2 regions of the Roseateles sp. SL47 genome follow, and region 2 is predicted to be linked to the other one. Evidence: riboswitches for the same ligand, from Rfam matches in the RefSeq annotation. Region 2 holds a riboswitch; the other holds the start of a gene.
The links. Region 2 has a riboswitch for cyclic di-GMP ahead of OU995_RS08710 (hemagglutinin repeat-containing protein). Riboswitches for the same ligand answer to the same signal wherever they lie in the genome.
Positions count from the first base shown of each region.

Region 1: linked by a shared signal. The riboswitch ahead of OU995_RS01745 (S53 family peptidase) and the one ahead of OU995_RS08710 (hemagglutinin repeat-containing protein) in region 2 are both predicted to bind cyclic di-GMP.

Region 1 is NZ_CP113068.1:419,553-431,053, forward strand. Features, by position in the region: gene OU995_RS01710 (glycosyltransferase family 9 protein) at 1-543, shown strand, start outside; gene OU995_RS01715 (glycosyltransferase family 9 protein) at 599-1,687, shown strand; gene gmhB (D-glycero-beta-D-manno-heptose 1,7-bisphosphate 7-phosphatase) at 1,662-2,258, opposite strand; gene OU995_RS01725 (adenylyltransferase/cytidyltransferase family protein) at 2,258-2,764, opposite strand; gene rfaE1 (D-glycero-beta-D-manno-heptose-7-phosphate kinase) at 2,761-3,705, opposite strand; gene OU995_RS01735 (D-sedoheptulose-7-phosphate isomerase) at 3,702-4,271, opposite strand; gene OU995_RS01740 (MBL fold metallo-hydrolase) at 4,383-5,351, opposite strand; cyclic di-GMP riboswitch class I at 5,684-5,773, shown strand; gene OU995_RS01745 (S53 family peptidase) at 5,834-8,491, shown strand; gene OU995_RS01750 (DUF2282 domain-containing protein) at 8,720-9,019, shown strand; gene OU995_RS01755 (DUF692 domain-containing protein) at 9,036-9,917, shown strand; gene OU995_RS01760 (DNA-binding domain-containing protein) at 9,914-10,687, shown strand; gene OU995_RS01765 (alpha/beta fold hydrolase) at 10,967-11,501, shown strand, end outside.
Region 2 is NZ_CP113068.1:2,009,780-2,021,280, reverse strand. Features, by position in the region: gene OU995_RS08710 (hemagglutinin repeat-containing protein) at 1-5,870, opposite strand, end outside; cyclic di-GMP riboswitch class I at 5,963-6,084, opposite strand; gene uvrA (excinuclease ABC subunit UvrA) at 6,414-11,501, opposite strand, start outside.

The DNA of each region.
Region 1 (11,501 bases), 1.6 Mb from region 2:
ATCGTACCCAGCTTGGTGGTACGACCGGAGGCGCTGGAAACGGCACGTTTGCGGTTGATCGGTCTACCGCGCCCGCTGGTGGCCCTGGCCATTGGCGCCTCCGAGCCCTACAAGCAGTGGGGCGCTGAACGCTTCTCCGCCCTGGCCGCCAGCCTGGCTCATGCCGGATGCGGTGTGGTGCTGCTGGGCGGCCCTGCGGAACGCGCACTGGCGCAGGAAGTGCGGAACACCCTGGACGCTGCGCTGAGGCCGCAGGTGCTCGCCATCACGGACGGCAGCGTGGCGGAGACCGTGGCCACGCTCTCGCTGATGCATGTGTGCGTGGGCAACGATACCGGCGCTGCGAATATTGCCGCCGCAGTCGGCACGCCGACCTGGGTGGTCCTCGGCCCCCGCCCGCCCCTGGAGCACGACCCGCAGACGCTGCGGGGCATCGTGTCGCCACGGCTGGAGGACATCACCGCCGGTGATGTTGTGGCCCGGATGATGAGCGCCTTGCGGCGGGCCCCGGCGGAACTGAAGCGCGAGCCGGCGGTGCTCTGATCCAGGCCCCCAGGCTCCAAGCTCCCCCCTCCATGACGCACGCCCCTGATCCATCGTGACCCGACCCGACGCCGACCTGCGCCCCGTCACCGCCGTCCACATGCGCCACAACGGCATGGGCGACCTGGTGTGGCATGCCGAATATTTCCGGCTGGTGGCGGCCACCAGCCGGGATGGCCAGGTGACGATTGTGGTGCCGCCCTCCACCATGGCGCGAGAACTGCTGGGCCACGAGCCCTGGGTGCGCGAGGTGATCGACTACGACCGGCGCCCCCGCCGCAGCGAAGGCCGTCAAGGCCGCCACAGTGGCCTCACCGGCCCGCTTCGCTTCGGCGCGGTGCTGGCCCCCCTGGGCCTGGAGCGCATGGTGCTCTTCTCCGACCGGCCGATGCGCACGCTGGTGGCCTGCTTTCGCGCCGGCATCCGCACCCGCCTGGGTTACGGCAACACCTGGCTGCAACGCCGCCTGCTGACCCGGTCCCGCTGGATCGAGCTCTACAACGGTCCTGCCGTCGGGCTTTATCACGACGCCAGCCGGTTCGCAATGGCGCAGGGCTGGTGCACCGCGCCCGTGGTGCCTCGGCTGACGGTACGGACCGATGCCGTGCGGCGCATGCGTGCCCGTCTGGCCTCGCTGCCCTGGCCGCTGCACGTCCTGGCCATCGGCGCGTCCGAGGCCTACAAGCAGTGGGGGGCGCGGAACTTCAGCGCCCTGGCCAATCTGCTGGCCACCCGGGGCCATGGCGTGGTGCTGCTGGGGGGGCCGGCCGAAACCGCGCTGGCCCGGGAGATCCTGGCGGGCATGCATCCCGCACTGCGCACGAAGGTGCTCGCCTTGACCGACACAACAGTCTCCGACAGTGCGGCGGTGCTGTCGCTGGCCCAATCCTGCATCGGCAATGACACCGGCATGACCAATATTGCGGCTGCGGTCGGCACCTCGACCTATGTGGTGCTGGGCCCGCGTCCGCCCCTGGAGCATGACCCCGGACGCATGACCCTGCTGCAGGCGCCCGCCTTGAGCGACATTCGCGCCGATCTGGTGGCACAGCGGGTGCTGCGCCTGGAGACCGCCACCCCGGCCGCCAGCACGCCGGTGGCAATGACCGGCAGCGGATTCAATCGTCCCCTGGGGGCGGCCTGACGCCCAACAGCGCCCCCACGGCGGACGCCAGGGACCGATGGCAGGGGGTGTCTCGCAGCGCGTCCGGCAATGCGCCGGGCAATGATTCCGGACGCCCTTCGCCATTCGTCGCCAGCAGGGCGTAGTGGGCCACGCCGGCATTGCGCGCCGCTTCAATGTCAGACACCTTGTCGCCAAACAGCACGGACCGCGTCAGATCAATGTCCAGCGCACGTGCCGCCCGAAGAATCAAACCGGGGCCAGGCTTGCGGCAGTCACAGTCCACCGCATAAGCAGCCACCGAGCCACCAGGCAGATGCGGGCAATATTCGATGGCATCCAGCGTGATGCCCTCGCACAGCAGATGTGCACGCAGTTGGTCCCCCAGCCGCTGCACGTCCGCCTCGGTGTAATAGCCCCGGGCAATGCCGGACTGGTTGGTCACGATGACCAGCGCATATCCGGCGTCCTGCAAGCGCCACAGGGCCGCGACGGCCCCGGGCACGAACTGGAAGTCTTCCCACTTGTGGACATAGCCGTGATCGATGTTGATCACGCCATCGCGGTCCAGGAACGCCGCCGGACGGCCCATCAGTCCGCACCTGACTGACGGATGCGCTGCACCAGCGCGGTGGTGGAATAGCCGGAGACAAAGGGAATCGCCAGCGACGAGCCACCCCAGGACCGCACGAGACGGGTCTCCGCCAGCGTTTCCATGTCGTAGTCACCGCCCTTCACATAAATCTCCGGCCGCACCCGCGACAGCAATTCGCACGGGGTGGGTTCATCGAAGAACAGCACGGCATCCACGGCGCTCAGGCCAGCCAGCACCAGGGCGCGATCCAGGTCGCGGTTCAGCGGACGGTCGGGCCCCTTGCCAAGGCCGCGGGCAGACGCGTCGGAATTCAAGGCCAGGATCAGGCTGGCGCCCTGCTGGCGTGCCGCATGCAGGTAGGCCACATGACCCCGGTGGAGCACATCAAAAACGCCGTTGGTGAACACCCAAGGACGCGGCAGGTGGGCCAGCACCTGCTGGAGCGCGCCCTCTGGCAGGGTGCGGCCATCGATCAGTTTGTCTTCCAGCGCCGGTGCGCTCATGCAGCCAATTCCTCGTAACTCACGGCGGCAGTGCCGAACTTGCCAACCACGATACCACCGGCCTTGTTGGCCAGCCGCATCGCCTCGCCCAGCGGCTGCCCAGCCGCCATCAGGGCGGCCAGGGTGGCAATCACCGTGTCGCCGGCACCGGTCACATCAAACACCTCCCGCGCGCGGGCCGGCTCATGCTGGATGGCCTGCGGCTCGAAGAGGGTCATGCCCTCTTCCGACCGGGTGAGCAGGATCGAAGGAATGCGGATTTCGTTGCGCAGCGCGTCCACCCGGCGCACCAGGTCGGACTCGTCGCGCCACTGTCCAATCACCTGCGCCAGTTCCGCCCGGTTGGGCGTGATCACGGTGGCGCCAGCATAACGACGGAAGTCGTGTCCCTTGGGGTCGACCAGCACCGGCTTGCCGGCTGCGCGCGCCAGGGCAATCATTTGTTCCACCTGGGCCAGCGCGCCCTTGGCGTAGTCCGAGAACAGCACCACGTCATGGTGCTGCACCTGCTCGGCGAACGTCTGCGTCAGGCGGTCCAGCAGAGGCGCGGCGGGTGGCCGCTCCACATCGATGCGCAACAGCTGCTGTGCCCGACCGATGACCCGCAGTTTGACGATGGTGGGCACCGCCTCATCCGATTGCAGCAGGGGGACCACGCCGCTGCGCAACAGCAGGCGGCGCAGGGCATCCGCCGCCGCGTCCTCACCGGTCACCGTCAGCAGCGTGGCCTGGGCACCCAGCGTTTTCACATTCATCGCCACATTCGCGGCGCCGCCGAGGCGGTCTTCCTCCCGCTCCATCCGAACCACCGGAACGGGGGCTTCCGGCGAAATGCGGTCCACCACGCCGTGCCAATAACGGTCCAGCATCACGTCGCCCACCACCAGCACCCGGCAGGCGGCGAGCGCTTCCGGGGCGGGGATCGAGAGCTCCGGTGTCATGCCACACCCAGCTCGATCTCGATCATCCCGCACAGCGTGTGACCGATCAGCAGATGCGCTTCCTGGATGCGTGCGGTGACTTGGCTGGGCACCACGATGGCGGTGTCGCAGACCTCGCGCAGGCGGCCGCCGTCCCGGCCCAGCAGGCCCACGGTGAACACACCCAACTCACGCGCGGCTTGCACCGCCTTGAGTACGTTGGCGGAATTGCCGGACGTGGAGATGGCCAGCAAGGCATCACCCGGCCGCCCCAGCGCCACCACCTGGCGCGCAAAGACGTCGTCAAAGCTGTAGTCGTTGCCGATGCAGGTGAGCGCGGAGCTGTCGGTGCTCAGGGCGAGGCCGGCCAAGGGGCGGCGGTCCTTCATGAAGCGGCCGGTGAGTTCGGCCGCGAGATGCTGGCTGTCCGCCGCAGATCCCCCATTGCCGCAGAACATCAGCTTGCCACCATGGCGAAGCCGTTCGCCCAGGGCCTTGCCCGCCGCCGTGAGCACACCGTCGAGCGCGGGCAGTTCGGCCATCAAGGCCTGATGGCTCGTTAGATTGGAAAGAAAGAGTGAAGTCATGGCACGCAAAACAGTCGCCGAGATCATGCGTCGGCGACCGCTAAGCGTGCGTCAGGCGGCTTCAAAGAAAGGTAAAGAGACTTGGGCGCACTGACAAGAAGTGAATGGGTGTCACCGCGTCGGGGCCGCCTCGAAATTCACGGGCACCCATTCAAACCCGCCGGAGGTCTCACGCACATGGCCCAGGCCGGGGAAGGACACATGGGCGGCGGCAAGCAGCCACCGCCCGCGCGCCGCCGCCCGCAGTTCGGTGACACGCGACTGGCGCGCGGCAGTGCCGTCACTGTCGTACTTCACCGTCACTTCGGGGTGTGGCAGTTGAAGGGCCGCCACATGGATCAGGTCGCCCATCACCACCAGCGTCTGGCCACCACTGGTGAAGCTGTAGCTGAGGTGGCCGGGGGTGTGGCCCGGCGATGTGATGGCGGCAATGTCGTCGCCGATCGGGCCGGCGCCTTCGATGGGCCGCAGTCGCCCCGCAGCCTTGTACGGGGCCAAGGCCTCCACCGCCGCATCGAAGAACGACGCCAGGAAGTCCGGGGCTCTGGCCTTGGCGGTGGTCGAACTCCAGTAGTCCAGATCGGCCTTTGACGCACGAATCACGGCATTGGGAAAGAGCGCGCGTCCGGAGGCGGTGATGCCGCCGACATGATCCTTGTGCAGATGGGTCAGCAGCACCACGTCCACCTGCTCCGGTGAATAACCGGCCGCGCGGATCTGCTGCAGCACCTGACCGCAACAGTCCCCATACAGCGCCCCGGCGCCTGCATCCACCAGCACCAGCTGCTGGCCGGTATGGATCAGGAAGGCATTGATGGAACCGGCCGGCGGGCGGCCCAGGAACTCGTGATCCAGGGCCTTGCCAATCTCCGTGTCGGTGGTGCCCACCATGACGGTGTCGACCGGGAAGGGATGGGTACCGTCGGACAGTGCCGTCACATCGAGTTGCCCAAGCTTGAAGCGGTAGATGCCGGGGGGAGGCACCTTTGACACATCGGCCGTGGCCTGCACGGCGCTGCAGAACAGCAGCCCCGACAGACAGGCGGCCAGGACAGGACGGAAGGAGAACGTGCGGCGCATCGTGAGTCTTTGCCAAGTGAGGGGTGGAGGCGCCATCGTGGAGCGCATCAGGCCGATCCTTCACCCCCAATGGAAAGAGTCGGAGCTCCCGCGTTTGCGAGGCCCTTCGTTTGTCATCCCCACCCCAGACAGCTCATGACAATCTCGCCGCCGCCTCCACGAACCTGAAGCGAAGCTGACGGCATCGGTGCAATCCCATGCACTCATGCATGAGGTCACACAAGCGATGGAATGGGCACGCCACCCGGTTCAGACGGAGGACAGCGGCCTTGCTTTCGGGAGGCACTCGTGGAAACAATTCGTTAACGCTTTGGCAAAGGTTCGATTCCGCCAGGCGCCAAGGGCAAACCAGTCGAAAGGCTGGGGCGCAAAGCTTCCGGCCTACCGCATGCAATCCATGCCACGGCAGCGGGGCCGCCGAAGGGTCTGCCGTTGCAGGCCGGTGGGTGGCTGCGCGGCCCTGGCGCACTCCTTGACCCGCCATGACGCCACGTACGCCTCGGTCTCTTCGCCGCCCCGCCGCCCTGGTGGCCGCCAGCGCCCTCTTCTGCCTGACCCTCGCCTTGACCGCCTGTGGCGGCGGCGGTTCCGACACGGCGTCTGCCACCCCAGCGGCTGCAGCCGCATCCGACGCTGGCAGCGCCGCAAGCCTGGCAGCGCAAGTGCAGTTGCAGCCCACCTACCACCTGTCTCCGGTGCTGCCAGGCGACCCGAGCGATGTGGACCGCAACGGCAGTTCGGCCAGTGCCTACATGCAGCCGCGTTCGGTGGACATTCCGGCATCGCGTCAGGGCATCAACACCCGCGCGCTGACATTCCAGGAACTGGAAGACGGCAACGCACGAGCGCGCGCCCTGGGCGCTGGCTCCACGACAACGACTCCGCAGGCTGCCGCTGCCACCAGCGTCACCTACACGCCGGCGCAGATTCGCGCGGCTTACGGACTGCCGCCGGTCCCCACCAGCCTGACCGGGCTGACCGCCCTGCAAGCCGCGCAGCTGGGTGCGGGGCAGACCGTCTATGTGGTTGATGCCTTCCACGACACGTATGCCTTCAACGAACTGGCCGCGTTCAGCAGCCAGTTCGGCCTGCCGGCCTGCACGAAGAAGACGCTGGCCACCACCGCCGCCCTGCCGCTGGCGGCTCCCAGCACCACGCAGCCCGGTTGCGAGTTCTATCAGGTCGCCAGCACCTCCAGCGGCACGGTGGCGGCCACCTTCCCGCGCTACGACGCCCAGTGGGCCACCGAGATCGCCCTCGATGTGCAGTGGGTGCATGCGATTGCACCACTGGCCCGCATCGTGCTGGTGGAAGCCTCGGACGCCAGCATGGCAGCGATGAATGGCGCCATCCAACTGGCCAACCGCATGGGCCCAGGGGTGATGTCGATGAGCTTCGGCGCGCCGGAAGGCAGCTACGTCAGCAGCCTGGACGCTCTCTTCAAGACCCCCGGCATGAGCTACTTTGCCGCCACCGGCGACAACGGCACGGCGGTGAACTGGCCGGCGGCTTCGCCCAACGTCGTGGCGGTGGGCGGTACCAGCCTGCGCTACAGCGGTACCGGCAGCCGCACCGAAACCGCCTGGTCGCTGGCCGGCGGCGGCATCAGCGCCTATGTGGCCTTGCCGAGCTATCAGAACGCAACCCTGCTGCGCACCACCGGCATCACGCGCCGCTCCGTGGCCGATGTGTCGATGAATGCCGATCCGACGACCGGCCATTACGTGGCGATCATTCCCAATCAATCGACCTGCACCTTCTGCCAGGTGAGCTGGGTGACGACCGGCGGCACCAGCCTCTCCACCCCGCTATGGGCCGGCTTGACGGCCGTGGCCAATGCACTGCGTGCGCAGGCGGGCAAGGGCCCCATCGGCGCAGCGCATGCCACGCTGTACCAGGCCATGGCCAACACCACCACCTACACGAGCGCCTTCCTGGACGTGGTGCAGGGCGCCAATGGCAGTTGCAGCACCTGTGCGGCCAAGGCCGGCTATGACGGCCCCACCGGACTGGGGACGCCCAACGGGCTCGCGATGCTGAGCCTGCTGACCAACAGTGCCGGAGCCACGTCGACGCCCACGGCGCCGGTCGCCCCCACCGTGGCGTCCGCCACCGTCAACGGTGCGTACGGTCAGGCCATCAGCTTCACACCGTCGGTGTCCAGCGCCAATGCGTTCACCCTCTCGCTGACCGGTGCTCCGGCCGGCATGGTGTTGTCGGGCACGCTGGTCAACTGGCCCAGCCCGGTCACGGGTACCTTCAAGGTGAACGTCGTTGCCAGGGATGCGAAGACCGGCCTCACCGGGACGGGTGTGTACACCGTGGTCGTGACACCGCCGCCGCCGCCCATCGTCGGCAACGGCAGCCTGACCGCCACCGTCGGCAAGGCCCTGAGCTTTGCGGTAGGCGCGGCAGACCGCTACCCCGTCAAGCTCAGCCTGGTGGGCGCGCCGGCCGGCATGACCCTGACCACCACCACCGGCTCCAATGTCGGCACCGTCAATTGGCCCAAGCCCTTGGCGGGCATCTTCCGTTTCGGTGTGCGGGCCGACTCCACCCGGACGGGACTGTGGACCCAGGGCACCTACACGGTAGTGGTGAACCCAGTGGCGGCACCGCAGGTCGCCACCGGCCAGCTCGCCGCACGCACCGGATCGGCTTGGAGTGCTTCGGTCCATGTGGTGGCAGCCAACCCGTACACGCTCAGCCTGACGGGCGCACCCGCCGGATTGACCATCAATGGTGCCGGCCTTCTCTCCTGGGCCTCGCCAGTGGCCGGCACCTATGCCATCACTGTGCAGGCGCGCGACACCAAAACCGGCGTGGTCGGCAGTGGTGTGATCAACCTGGTGGTGGGCAGCGGCACCGGCCCTGCCGTGTTCAGCACCGTGATGACCGGTGTGGTGGGAAAACCGCTGAACGGCACGATCCTGATCACCGATGCCACGGCGAGCCTGATGGGTGTCGGCTTCAGCGCCAATCAGGCCGGCATCAAGTTCACCACGGCCCTGGGCATGGGCACCACCACGGTCAGTTGGCCGACACCGGTGACCGGCAACTACACCATCCTGGTGTCGGTGACGGATTCGGTGGGCAAGAGCACGGTGGCGTCCATCCCGGTGGTGATCAACGCCAAGTGATGGAACTGCATCCGGAGAAGGGCAGCGCCGGAAGGCGCTGCCTGGAGGGTGTGATGCAGGGTCACCGGTGAACCGTTGGCATCCGGCGACGCACAGACGCTGGAACCCGCGGACGCGACCTGCGCGCATGCACCGCCCATGGGGCCGTGCGGCCGCAGCGAGCCCTGCTACAAGCGGGCCTGCGGCTTCACACATTCACGTCCTCTCTCCTCTGCATGGAGTTCACTGATGAACCGTTCTGTCACGCCCCTGTCTGCAGCGGCGCTCGCGCTGGCTTTGACCACGGCCTTCGCCACCCTGCCGGCCGCAGCGCAATCCAAAGACAAAGAGAAGTGTTTCGGTGTCGCCCTCAAAGGCAAGAATGATTGCGCCGCTGGTGCGGGCACCACCTGCGCAGGCACCTCCCAAACGGACCATCAGGCGGATGCCTGGTCCTACGTGCCCAAGGGCACCTGCGAAAAAACGGTCTCCAGGACCTCCCCCACCGGCTTCGGCCAGTTGATGGCATTCAAGGCCGAGAAGCGCTGAGCGCCGGGGCCGCCAGATGCATGCCACACCTTCCCGGCTCCCGGCCCGATCGGGCATCGGGCTCAAGCCGCAGCATGTCCACCAGGTGCTGGACACACGGCCTGACATCGGCTTCTTCGAGGTCCATGCCGAGAACTACATGGTGCCAGGCGGCCCCTTTCATCACGGCCTGAGCCGCATTCGTGAGCACTATCCCCTGTCGTTGCACGGTGTGGGGCTCAATCTGGGTGGGCTGGATGCATTGGATGAGCTCCACCTGAACCGACTGGCCGAGCTGTTGAAGCGTTATGAGCCTGCCGCGTTTTCCGAACACCTGGCATGGACCCACCACGGCGGGGTGTACTTCAATGACCTGCTGCCGCTGCCCTACCACCCGGCGGCCCTCGACCGGGTGTGTGATCGCATCGATCAAGCGCAGGAACGGCTGGGGCGACGCCTTTTGCTGGAAAACCCGTCCACGTATCTGGCGTCGTCCGCATCCACGATGAGTGAAGCCCAGTTTCTCACCGAGGTTCTCCGGCGCACCGGTTGCGGCCTGCTGCTGGACATAAGCAATGCCTATGTCTCCTGCGTCAACCATGGGTGGGATGTGACCCGCTACCTCAACGATCTGCCCCTGACGGCGGTGGGAGAAGTGCACCTCGCGGGATTCTCCCGAAGTGAGGACGCTAGCGGTGCGCCGCTGTTGATCGACAACCATGGCAGCCCGGTGGACGCCGCAGTGTGGCGCTTGTTCAGCGATGTGGTGGCGCGCATCGGTAGCGTCCCCACCCTGCTGGAACGGGACCATCACATTCCAAGCTTTGATGCCCTGTATGCCGAGGCGAAGTTTGCGGAACGGCTGCTGCGTGGCAGCAGCCACGAAGCGGTGGTGCCGCAAGAACAGGTGGCGTCATGAACCTCGACGAAGAAGCATGGCACGGCCCTTTGGCGCGCGCCCTGCTGGACCCTCGTGAGGCAGGGCCCGCGTCGCTGCACACCTCAAACGGGTCCGCTGTCTCCACCCGGTTGGCGGTCTACCGGAACAATGTGATGGCCAGCCTGATCAACGGGCTGGCGGAGACGTTTCCCGTGGTGCAGGCGTTGGTGGGCGAGGCCTTTTTTCGAACCCTGGCCGCGCGTTTTGTGCGCGCCGCCCCCCCGCGCTCACCGGTGCTCTGCGAGTACGGCGCAGGCTTTGCGGACTTTGTGGCGAGCTTCGAGCCCGCCGCGTCCGTGCCCTATCTACGGGATGTGGCGCGCCTGGAATGGCTGCGCGTGCGGGCGTATCACGCGGCGGACGCCTCGCCGGTGGCGCGGTCGGTGTTCCAGAACGCTGCGGCGCTGGGGGACGCCTTGAATGGGGTCACCGTGCGGCTTCACCCTTCTGTCCATGGGTTCGAAGCCCCCTGGGCGGCAGTCTCCATCTGGGCCGCCCATCAAGGCAGCGGCATGCTGGAGCAGGTGGCGGTCGAGTTGCCGGAATACGCGCTGGTGCTGCGCGCCCCTCTGGAGGTGCTGGTGCTGCCGACTTCGGAAGCAACGGTGCGGTTTGTCCAGGCACTCCAGGCCATGGAACCCTTGGGGGCTGCGGCAGCGGCTGCACAGGCTCATGACCCCGACTTCGCGCTGAGCGCCGTGCTGGCGCAGCTGCTGGCCTGGGGGGCCATCCACGATCTCGTCACCTGATGCCAGTGGCCGCGTCGCGCGGCAAACGGTTCAGCAGTTGCCGGCCACGGAAGGGGCCTCTCGCAGCCGATCTGGTGGTGCCCTGGACAGTCGCAGGGACGATGGCCGCCAGCCTTCCCGCCCCCTCTCTTCTGGGCGACACCCGGCTTTCTCCTTGGATGCTGGTTGAGACCGGCCCGAGCGAGAGACGTCAAAACGCGGGCCACCCACTACCGTTGCATCGTGAGGGGCCATGCCCCATTGCAACGCCTGCGGGCCCACTTTTTGAAAGAAGACACCATGCGCAAATTTCTCCACAGCCTGATCGCCGTGAGCACGCTGAGCCTCGCGGCCACGGCCGCCGTCGCCGCAGACCCGAAGCCGACCATCGTGCTGGTCCATGGCGCGTTTGCCGGTTCCTCCAGCTGGAACGGCGTCGTCGGCGAGCTGTCCAAGAAGGGCTACACCGTGGTCGCAGCGGCGAACCCGCTGCGCGGCGTGGCCAGCGACGGGGCCTATGTGGCGGCACTGGCGAAGTCCATCAACGGCCCGGTGGTGCTGGTGGGGCATTCGTACGGGGGCGCGGTGATCACGGCGGCGGCCAATGGTCTGCCCAACGTCAAGGCGCTGGTCTATGTGGCGGCCTTTGCGCCGGACCAGGGGGAGAGCGCGCTGGACCTGACCGGCAAGTTCCCCGGTTCGACCCTGCCACCGACCCTGGCCGCACCGGTGAAGCTGCCCGATGGCGGTGAAGATCTGTACGTGCAGCAGGACAAGTTCCCCAAGCAGTTCGCGGCCGATGTGCCGCTGGCGCAGGCCCGCGCCATGGCCGCGA
Region 2 (11,501 bases):
GCATAGAAGGCCGCCAGGGCCAGATCCAATGCGGCATCGTCTCCCGGCGTGATGTCGAAGTCTGACCACACGCGGTCGCTGGCGGCGTAGTGCGCGCCAGGCACGGCAACATCCTCGCAGCCCATGTCGTTGTCGCAGCGCAGCCAGGAATGGTCTGCGCTGGGACGCCATTCAAATGCACGCTGGGCGGCGCCATCCACGTCGCCGCCCCAGCCCCCCAGGTAACGGCCAAAGACCTGGTGGGGGTAACGCTGCGACGGCAGCAGCATCTTGCGGTTGTAGGTGTCCTGGGACCAGGTGGAGGTTCTGGGATGGAACTCGTAGACAAACGGCTCCAGGGAACTTTGTGCATCACTGCCCCAAGGACTGGTCCAAGAGGTGCCGTCGTAGTTCACCGCCCACAGCACCCGAATCTGATCCGGCTTGTAGCGCACCGTGCTGCCCGGCGCCTGAAACTCCCAGCCAGAGGTGGTGGCGCCGGCAACTTTCTGCCATACCAGATAGGGGTTGAGGTTGTGGATTTCTGCGGAGCGCAGCGCCAGGTTTCCACGCGCTTCGATGGTGGCGCCACTGTTGATGAGCTGGTCGGCCGACAACGCCATGTCGCCGCCGCTCCGGATGAACGCCTGGCTCCACAACACGCGTGGCGCGTTGGGGTCTTGCGGGAGGCTGTCCACGCCGTCATGGACACTGCGATTCACCATGCTGCCGGTGATGTCCCCCTGCAAGCTGCGACCGGCATCGATGCTGGCGTTCTCATTCACCAGGCTGGCGGCTCGCAGGCCCAGTACACCGTCCGCAAAGATCAGCGACTGCGCCGTGTTCGAAACAGCCCCGGTCATGGACACGGAGAGATCCCCGCGCGATGCGATGACTGCCGCCGCCGCGCCTTCCGCCTCATTCGTCAGCGCCCGCCCGGTGACGGTGATGTCACCGCCGTAGATGCGTCCGCTGCCCCGATTCAGCAGGTGGTCCGCGTGAAGGTGAACGAGATCGCCATCGATCAGCCCGCGATTGGTCAGGGTCCTGCTGAGGGTCAAGCGCGTTTGGGTGCCACTCAGTTCACCGCGAGCAAGGTTGTCGACCTTGTCGGCGGCGATGCTCAGCACACCGCCAGAACGAAGACTTCCGTCATTCACGAAGTCACCGCTCGAACCCCCTGGGTGACTCAGACGGGTTGGACCTTTGACGCCGATCCCGTTGGTGTCGTCGGTTGCACTGGTGCCCACCGACCGTTGCACCAGAACATCCAGCAACTCGCCGCCATAGATCAAACCACCCCGGTTGACCACCGTCCCTGCAGTGATGGTGGTGGCCAGCGCGCCAATCAGTTGGCCCGACTGGTTGTCCAGCCCACCCGTCAGACTGAGCGCGAGCGTCTGTCCCTCAATGCTTTGCTGATTGACCAGCGAGCCCGTGTGCAGCGTCACCGCTCCACCGGTGATGCCCGCACTGTTGTGGAGGCTCCCGGTCTCAAGCTGCAGTGAACCTCGGGACCGGATGCCGGTGAGGTGGGTGATGTCAGCGTCCGACGTATTCGTCAGCGCAGCACCTGCCGTGCTCACCGCCAGGGTGCCCTGGGATTGGAGCAAGCCGCCATGATTGTTGAACTCGCCACTCCTGACCTGAAGCGAGTCGCTCGACAGCAGGCGTCCCGCCCGATTGTCAAAAGCTCCGCCTCTGGTATCAACCACCAACGCCAAGGCGGCCAACTCGCCCCGCTGATTCACGACGCCCTTGGCGCTCAACGCCATCTCGGACGCCGCCAGGATGGACCCGCCCGAGTTGTCCAGCAGCCCGGCGCTGTCCAGCACCACCCCGCCCTGGATGCTGGCCATGCGCCCCGCTTGATTGCTCAGCGCTGCCACGTCCATGACCAGCGACTGCCCCGCCAGCACATGCCCATCGGCGTTCAGTACATCTCCTCGGGCCTTCAAGGACAACGCCCCATCGCTGCCCACCCAACCACGACGGTTGTCAACATGAAGCGCTTCGAGGGTCAGATCCGCACCGCTTCTGACTCGCCCATCCTGATTGCTCAGGCCGTCCACCTCTGTCAGACGCAAGCGGAGGGGACCGCCCGCCTGGACTGTCCCTTCCGAATTGACAAGAAATCCCGCCGTCAGGTCCAGGCCCCCGCCGGACTCCATCGTTCCTTGGCGGTTCACCATCGACCGCTGGACCGCCACTGCGGCGTCCTGGAGGCTCAATAACGTGCCGCCGTCATGCCTGAGGTCGCCCGCTTCAAGTTGAACCCGTTCGGCTTGCGTGTGGGCCCCTGTGAGCGTCAGGGTGTTGTCGACCTGCCAGAGCAAGGCCCCAGCAGCCAGCACCTGCCCCTGAGCACCGAACCACTCATGAGCGCGAAGCTGCAGCTTGCCGCCTGCCTGCACGATGCGCCCCGCGTCGTTGTTCACCACACCCGCCTGGAGCGACAGATGCGGCGCCACCGATGCGATGACACCGCCCTGGTTGTTCAGATCGCCCGACAAGGAGACAGCCATCGACCCGGTTGATGCGGTCTGAGCCACCTTGCCCTCCGCATTCATCCAGTCACGTCCGGCCACGGACAGCGCTGGCGCGCTGATCTGGGCGCGTGAGGTCACGACGTCGCCTTGGGATTGCAATACCAGCGCATATCCGCCGTTGCGCGCCTCTGGCGCCCCCACGGCCACCACCACGGCACGATCGAGAGAAAGATCACCCCCACTCGCAGACAGCGACACCGACCTCCCCAGGATCTGCGCGTCCTGCAGTTGAAGGGTCGGTGCCGCCAACGCCAGCCCGCCGGCCGCCGTGACCGCCCCATGGAACTGGGCGGACTGCGTCGCGGCCAGCGAAAGGTCTCCCTGTGTCGCCAGTGTGTTGTCTTGCCTGAGGCCAGCCGCCAACGCACCGCCGCCGCTGACCTGATCCACCATCACCTGGAGATCACCTTGCGCCGCGATGGAACCCGCGTTGACCAGTTGCCCGGCATGCACCTCGGCGGAGCCTCCGGCGTACAGAACCCCGCTGTGAATGAACTGCCGATCAACGGCGACATTCAACAGACCGCCGCTTTGAACAGCGCCGCTGTTGTTCAGTTCCCCAGTGCCGATGGACAGGTGCCCGGCGTCATGCTGGGATCCGTCCTCTCGCAGCCCCGCCGCCACCAAGCCGGAGTTGGTCAACACGCCGGCCTGCACAGTCAACTCACCGGCCGCGGCCAGCACACCGGCCGTGTGAATCACGCCCGCAGTCAAGGCGGCGTTGCCCCGCGCATAGAGGCTGCCTGCGCCCTCCAGGCGTGACGCTTGCAGATGCAGCGCCCCAGCGTCCACTCGCCCATCGGCGTTGTGCCAGGTCCCCACCGCCAGGACGGCCTCACGGCGGGCCGACAGCAGGCCCCCTTCATTGAGTGCATCGGCGATGTGCACGGAGACATCCTCCGCCGCCACCTGTCCCCCGGTGTTGTCCAAGGTGCTGGACGCGCCCCGGGTGCCCGTCCCTCCCAGGAGCAGATGGCCACGGCTGAGCAACTGCCCCTGCCGATTGACCACACGATCCGCGTCCAGCCTCAAGTCACCAAGGGTGGCCACACGCCCACCACGGTTGCTGATGCTGTCTGCCTGCAGCATCAACGCGCCGTTGGCTTCGATGCGGCCGCCCTGGTTGTCCACGGCCCCGTCCGCCACGATCTGCGAGGCAGTGAGGCCCGCCAGTTGAGTGACGGCGCTTCGATGTGAAAGCAGCCCGGTCTGCCAGTCGAGGGACTGCGCCTGCACACTGGCGTGATCCAGGAAGGCCTGATGGCTGCGCATCTGAAAGGCTCCGCCCGTCTGCACCAGCGCGCTTTCAAGGTGCAGCGCCTGTCCAGCCAAGGACAAGGTGCCGCTACCGGCATGCTCGACACGTGCACCGCGACCGCTCAAGGTGTCACCGGCGACGCTGAAGTTCTCTGCACGAGTGGCGATGCGGGCAGCATCGACGTTCAACGCGCCATCGACCAGCAGACGCTGTGTTGTGGTTCCCAACTGCAAGAGTTCTGCGCCATGCAGGTCCGCCTCTCCAGCGGAAACATCCAGCGTGTCGGCGGACATCACCGCGCGGCTGGCCGAGAGCCTTCCGTTGGCCTGCAGTTGCAACCCGCCTGCGGCGGACAGGATGGCGCCATCCAGGGTCACGACCTGGCCGCTCAGCGTGGCATGGCCTTTGCCGGTACCAGCGGCACCAACGGCACCAACGGCACCAGTGGCATCACGTCTGGCCCCGTCATCCGTCCCTTGCAGCGAGCCCACCTGCAACTGGGCCTGGCTCAAGTCGAGCGTTGCCCGCGCTGACAAGCCGATCTGCTCCCCGGCCACCAGGCTTGCGCCGCGTGCAGAGAGATCCGAGCCGCTGATCTGCACGGATTCAGCCTGGGCTTGAGCGCCGTTGAGGTGCGTCTGCGGCGCCTGAAGGTCCAACCGCGACGGTGCCACCAGCAGCCCCGCTTGCTGCATCGACTCCGTGGCGGACAGCGTTAACGTCGCCGGCCCCTTGCCGAGCTGTCCATCCGACGACACGCCGGCTGCAGTGACACTGCTCGCAGAGCCCTCCAATCGCGGGGCACTCAGCAGCGCCGAGCCTTGGGCGGCCAGCCACCCCGCATTGCGCACCCCTTGGCCGGACCCCACCCACAAGGACGGAGAAGCATCGGACACATTGGCCGCATTGGCAGCATTGGCCGCATCGACCCCTGCGCCTTGGGCATACACGGTGCCGCTGTTCTCCAACCACCCATCCGCTTGCAGGGTCAGTTGCCCGGCCACCATCTGCCCGGCCTGCCGAACGCCCAACCCGGCTTCGGTCCCGACCAAGGTGATTCGCTGCGCATAGATGCCGCCGAGCGATGAGCTGTCCAGTGCATAACGCGGCCGCTCTCCGGCGGGTGCCAGCGCATCGCCACCGCCCGATCCGGCACCGGCCGACGCCGCTGACATCAGCTGTGTGCCGGTCTGAATCCTTGCCTCCTGCGCCCAGAGCCCTGCATTGAGCTCGACCGCGCGTGCCAGCAGCGCGGTGTAGTCGGTCTGGCGGGCATCCAACCCTGCACCGTCGATGCGGATCGAACCGCCCTGCACGGCAAAGCCGCTCACCTGTCCGGCGGCGTCCCAGCGAGGGACACCGGTGGTCAAGGTGGCACCGCTGGCGTTGATGAACCCGCCGCCGTCCACCTGGATTCCCGCCGGGTTGGCCACGATCACCTCGGCCCGCCGCCCCGCCACCTCGACAAAGCCCTGGAGATGGCTCGGCGCGCCGCTGTGGACCTCATTGAGGATGACCCGCGCTTCGCCTTTGGCCATCCAGGGGTTGCCCGCCACCCAGCCGCCCAATTGGGTGGAGGTCTCCGTGCGGGCGTTGTTGAGGATCACGCCCTGCCCGCTGACATCGAACTGGCTGTAGGTATTGCGCGAGACACCCGCACTGCTGGGGGTCTGAATATTGACCAAGGGGATGCCGTTAGGCGCCGTCAACACCGTCGGCTGCTGCTGCCTGGGCGCTGAAGCATCCGCCTTGATCTGCAAAAGGGGCTGCGCAGCGGCTGGCGCTTCAGGTCGATGTTGTGCTGGGTGTACGGCCCGCTGTTGCGCCCAGTCCTGCCAGCCCGCATGGGCCGGCGACGACGCCAACAGGGCCACCACCGCACCGATGGCCACCGCTGCGGCCACGGGAATCAACGCGGGCGGCCCGCAGCCGGCAGGCGCCTTTGGCTCGCTACCTTTGAATGCTCTTCGCGCCGGGCCGTCACTCTGGCCCGTGGCCTTGCTCTGGCTGCGCACCGTCTCCGCCGCTGCCATGAACTGGCCGCGCCGCAGGTTGAAAACAATCCGGAATTGAAGTCGGTTCATGGCTCACGCGCTGGTTGGTGGATTCCATCCAGGACGCGCAAAGCCTCATCGGCCGCTGATTCAGCCGCGATCAGGCGCTCCATCGACCAGCGATGGGCAACCCCGCTATCTCTCAGCGCCGCTGTCTTGCACGGCGCATGCCACCTGGCACAGGTGAATTCGGAGACCGGAAGCTTTGCGTCACCGGCTCACGCCGGTTTTGCCCTGGGTCGACCGTCTGGTTTGCACCTCCGGACGACATGCGTGAAAACTTTAGGGAAGGCTGATCGCCCCCGATATGGCACATGGAGGCCATTGATCACCGCGATTTTCGGGAGACATCCAAGCGGGTCTTCTGACATCCAGCGAGCGCCCGGACACCAGGCGCTGACCCGCATCAAGGTAAAAAAGGTTCTTCCCAGAACGTTGGCCATGCCAAAAAAATACGCCTCCCTTCGTCCTGACCGAGGGAGGCGATGAGTCCGCATCGCGTTGGGGGCAGGAGGACAACCGGTCCCGGTCGCCCTCGCCCTCCGGCCATCCGGCCCGGCGGGCGTCAGCCCATCATGAACGAGCCAGCACCGGCGCCAGGGCCTTCCCGGTGTGTGTGCCCTGCGCCACCAGCGTCTCCGGCTGGCCCTGCGCCACGACCTGCCCCCCGGCGGATCCACCTTCAGGGCCCAGGTCCAGCACCCAGTCGGCTTCCGCAATCACGTCCAGATCGTGCTCGATCACCACCACGCTGTGGCCCCCGTTCACCAACCGGTGCAGCACGCGGATCAGCTTCTCCACATCGGCCATGTGCAGGCCCACCGTGGGTTCGTCCAGCACGTACAGGGTGTGAGGCGCCTTTTGCCCGCGCCGCGTGACGTCATCCCGCACCTTCACCAGCTCGGACACCAGCTTGATCCGCTGTGCCTCGCCCCCGGAGAGGGTCGGGCTCGGCTGCCCCAGCGTGAGATACCCCAGCCCCACGTCCTGCAGCAGCTTGAGCGGGTGGGAGATGTTGGTCATGGCGGCAAAGAACTCCACCGCCTCATCAACTTCCATCTGCAGCACTTCGCCGATGCTCTTGCCACGCCAGCTCACCGCCAGGGTTTCAGGATTGAAGCGCTGGCCGTGGCATTGATCGCAGAGCACCTTCACGTCCGGCAGGAAGCTCATGGCAATCGTGCGCATGCCCTGCCCTTCGCAGGCCGGGCAACGACCTTCGCCGGTGTTGAAGCTGAACCGGCCCGGGCCATAACCACGCGCCTTCGCCTCCAGCGTTTCCGCAAACAGGCGACGGATGGCGTCCCAAAAGCCCACATAGGTGGCCGGGCAACTGCGCGGGGTCTTGCCAATGGGTGTCTGGTCCACTTCCAGCACACGATCCACCTGCTGATGGCCCTCGATGCCGGCGCAGCCCTGCCAGCGCGACGGCGCCTTGCGCAGCGGCACCGCCGCCGCCATGTTGGCCAGCAGCACATCCCGCGCCAGCGTGCTCTTGCCGGAGCCGGACACCCCGGTAATCGCCACCAGCCGATGCAGCGGCACCTCCACCGTCACCGAGCGCAGGTTGTGCAGCGAGGCGTCCAGCACCTTCAGGCGCGGTTGATCCTTCTGCGACAGATCCACCTCGCGCCGCGGTTGCAACGGGTGCAGCAGGGGGTGGGACAGGAAGCGGCCCGTCAGGGAGTCGGGGTTCCTGGCCAGATCCGCCGCCGTGCCTTGCGCCACCACCTGGCCGCCGCGCTTGCCGGCGCCGGGGCCGATGTCGATGATGTGGTCAGCCCGACGGATGGTGTCTTCGTCGTGCTCCACCACCACCAGCGTGTTGCCCTTGTCGCCCAGGGTGGACAGCGCCTTCAGCAGGATCTGGTTGTCCCGTGGATGCAGGCCGATGGTCGGTTCATCCAGCACATAACAGACCCCCTGCAGGTTGCTGCCCAGCTGAGCGGCCAGACGAATGCGCTGCGCTTCGCCGCCCGACAGGGTCGGTGCGGCGCGGTCCAATGTCAGATAACCCAGGCCGACCTCTTCCAGAAACTCCAGCCGGCCCTGGATTTCGGACACCACATCACGGGCAATCTCCGCATCGCGCCCGGTCAAGGCCAGGCTGGAGACCCATTGCCGGGCCTCGTGGACGCTCCAGCCGGCCACCGTGGCAATCGTCTCATCCTCAAAGGTCACCGCACGGGCCACCGGATTCAGCCGCGAACCGCAGCAGTCCGGGCACGGCTGGTCGCTCAGACCCTCCACTTCGGCCTCCTCAGCAGGGAAGCTCTGCTCACGGCCCCGGTTGTCCTTGTCCTGCTGGGTGTCGTCCAGCGCCTTGCGCTGCTCCCGCGTCAGCGCCAGGCCCGTGCCGACGCAGGTGGTGCACCAGCCATGTTTGGAGTTGTAGCTGAACAGGCGCGGGTCCAGTTCCGGATAGCTGGTGCCACACAGCGGGCAGGCCCGCTTGGTGCTGAACACACGCAGTTCGCCGATGCCGGCGGTGGGGCGGGCATTGCGGATGGCGTCGTGCAGACCGTCCAGCGGCGCCAGCAGGTGCACCACACCCTTGCCCTGATCCAGCGCCTTGGCGAGCATTTCACGCAATTCGGCCTCCGACTCCGGGCTCACCACCATGTCACCGACCGGCAACTCGATGGTGTGTTCCTTGAAGCGGTCCAGGCGCGGCCAGGGGCTGGTCGGCAGGAATTCACCATCCACCCGCAGGTGGGTATGGCCCCGGCCCTTGGCCCACTTGGCCAGATCGGTATAGATGCCCTTGCGGTTGACCACCAGCGGCGCCAGCAGGCCCACATGGCGGCCTTTGTATTCACGCATCAACTGCGCAGCGATGGCCTCCACGCTTTGCGGCCGCACCGGCGTGCCGTCCTTGGCGCAATGCTGCACGCCCAGCTTCACGTAGAGCAGGCGCAGGAAGTGCCAGACCTCGGTGGTCGTGGCCACCGTGCTCTTGCGTCCGCCACGGGAGAGTCGCTGTTCAATCGCCACCGTCGGCGGAATACCCCACACCGCATCCACTTCCGGCCGACCCGCCGGTTGCACGATGGAACGGGCATAAGCATTGAGCGATTCAAGATAGCGGCGCTGACCTTCATTAAAGAGGATGTCGAAGGCCAGCGTGCTCTTGCCCGATCCGGACACACCGGTAATGACATTGAAGCGTCCGCGCGGGATGCTCACGTCCACCGACTTCAGGTTGTGTTCTCGCGCATTGACGATGCGGATCGCTTCATCTGCCTTGCGACGCTGGCGGACCAACGACTGCAGCGGCCGGCCTTCCTCGGCCACCGCCACCGGCGCACGGTCCATGTCCAGCGCGTATTCGCGCAGCGCCTTGGCGGTGTGGGAGGTGGGATGGTCCTTGAGATGCTCCGGGGTCCCCACGGCCACCACATGCCCGCCGCCTTCACCGCCTTCCGGTCCCAGGTCGATGACCCAGTCGGAGGCCCGGATGACGTCGAGGTTGTGCTCGATCAGGATCAGCGAATGCCCGGCCTGCAGCAGCTTGCGCATGGCCCGCATGAGCTTGGCAATGTCGTCGAAGTGCAGGCCGGTGGTCGGCTCGTCGAACAGGAACAGCGTGCCCTTGGTGGCGGTGGCCTGACGCGGACGGGATGCTGCTTCGGCCAGGAACCCGGCCAGCTTGAGCCGTTGCGCCTCGCCGCCGGAGAGCGTCGGGACGGGCTGCCCCAGGGTCAGATAGTCCAGGCCCACATCCGACAGCGGCTGCAGTTTGTTGACGACTTCGCGGTCGTCCTTAAAGACCGCCAGCGCTTCGGCCACGGTCAGGTCCAGCACATCGGACACGCTGAGTTGACGCCCGGCACGCTCCAGCTTCACTTCCAGGATTTCAGCGCGGAAGCGCTTGCCATCGCAATCCGGGCAGCGGAGGTAGACGTCCGACAGGAACTGCATCTCCACATGCTCGAAGCCCGAGCCGCCGCAGGTCGGACAACGGCCATCACCCGCATTGAAGCTGAACATGCCGGCGCCGTAGCTGCGCTCCTTGGACAGCGGCGCATCGGCAAAGCGCTTGCGGATTTCGTCGAACACCCCCACATAGCTGGCGGGGTTGGACCGCGCCGTCTTGCCGATGGGCGACTGATCCACAAACACCGCATCGGCCAGCCAGTCGGCGCCCAGCAGCCGGTCATGCGCGCCCGGCGTTTCGGTGGCCTGGCCGAACCAGCGCGCCAGGGCCGGATACAGCACGTCCTGCATCAGCGTGCTCTTGCCGGAGCCGGAGACGCCGGTCACCGTCACCATGCGCTGCAGCGGGAAGTCGACATCCACGTTGCGGAGGTTGTGCTCGCGTGCGCCTTCCAGAATCAGACGGGGTGTGTGCTCGTCCACCACCCGCTTCAGGCCCATGCCCACCTGCTTGCGAGCGCCCAGGTAGGCACCGGTCAAGGTGTCGGCCGAGCGGATTTCCTCGGGCGTCCCGTCGAAGACGATCTGCCCGCCCTGCTGGCCGGGGCCCGGGCCCATGTCGATCAGCCGGTCGGCGGCCAGCATCACCGCCGGGTCGTGTTCCACCACCACCAGCGTGTTGCCCGCGTCCCGCAGTCGGCCCATGGCTTCGACGATGCGGCTCATGTCGCGCGGATGCAGGCCGATGCTGGGCTCGTCCAGCACAAACAGCGTATTGACCAGCGAGGTGCCCAGGGCCGTGGTGAGGTTGATCCGCTGCACCTCTCCGCCGGAGAGCGTGCGGCTCTGGCGGTCCAGGGTCAGGTAACCGATGCCGACATCCACCAGGTATTTCAGGCGGTTGCGGATTTCATCCATCAGCAGCTTCAGGGCCTCGTCCAGCAGCGTGCCGGGCAGCTGCAGATGGTCCATGAAATGGCGCAGCCGGTGGATGGGCAGCAGCATCAGGTCATGCACCGACAGGCCGGGCAATTGCTGCAGTTGCTCCTGCGTCCAGCGCACGCCCTCTGGCATGAAGCGATGGTAGGTGGTGCCTCCTTCGGTCTCCGGCGACAGGGCCGCATCGGCCAGGGTCTTGGAGCCGATGCGCCAGAGCATGGCTTCGGTCTTGAGACGCGCACCTCGGCAGGTGGGGCATTCCGTGTAGCTGCGATATTTGCTCAGCAGCACACGGATGTGCATCTTGTAGGCCTTGCTCTCCAAATAGTCGAAGAAGCGGCGCACCCCGTACCACTGCTTGTTCCAGTTGCCGTTCCAGTTCGGGCTGCCTTCGATCACCCAGTCCCGCTGGGCCTGGGTCATCTGATTCCAGGCGGTGTCACGCGGAATGCCCGCTTCACCGGCGTACTTCAGCAGATCGTCCTGGCATTCCTTCCAGGCCGGTGTCTGCATCGGCTTGATGGCACCACCGCGCAGGGTCTTGCGCTCGTCTGGAATCACCAGGCCCAGGTCCACGCCGATCACGCGGCCAAAGCCACGGCAGCTGTCGCAGGCGCCCATGGCGGAATTGAAGGAGAACAGCGCCGGTTGCGGGTCCGCATAACGGATGTCGCTCTCCGGGCAGTGCAGGCCGGTGGAATAACGCCACAACACCGGCTCGGCGCCCTCTCCCGCTGGCAGCACATACACCGACAGGCGGCCGCTGCCCCGCTTCAGGCCCAGCTCGATGGCTTCCAGCGCCCGCGCCTGCTCCACGCCCTGGACGCGGAAACGGTCCGCGACCAC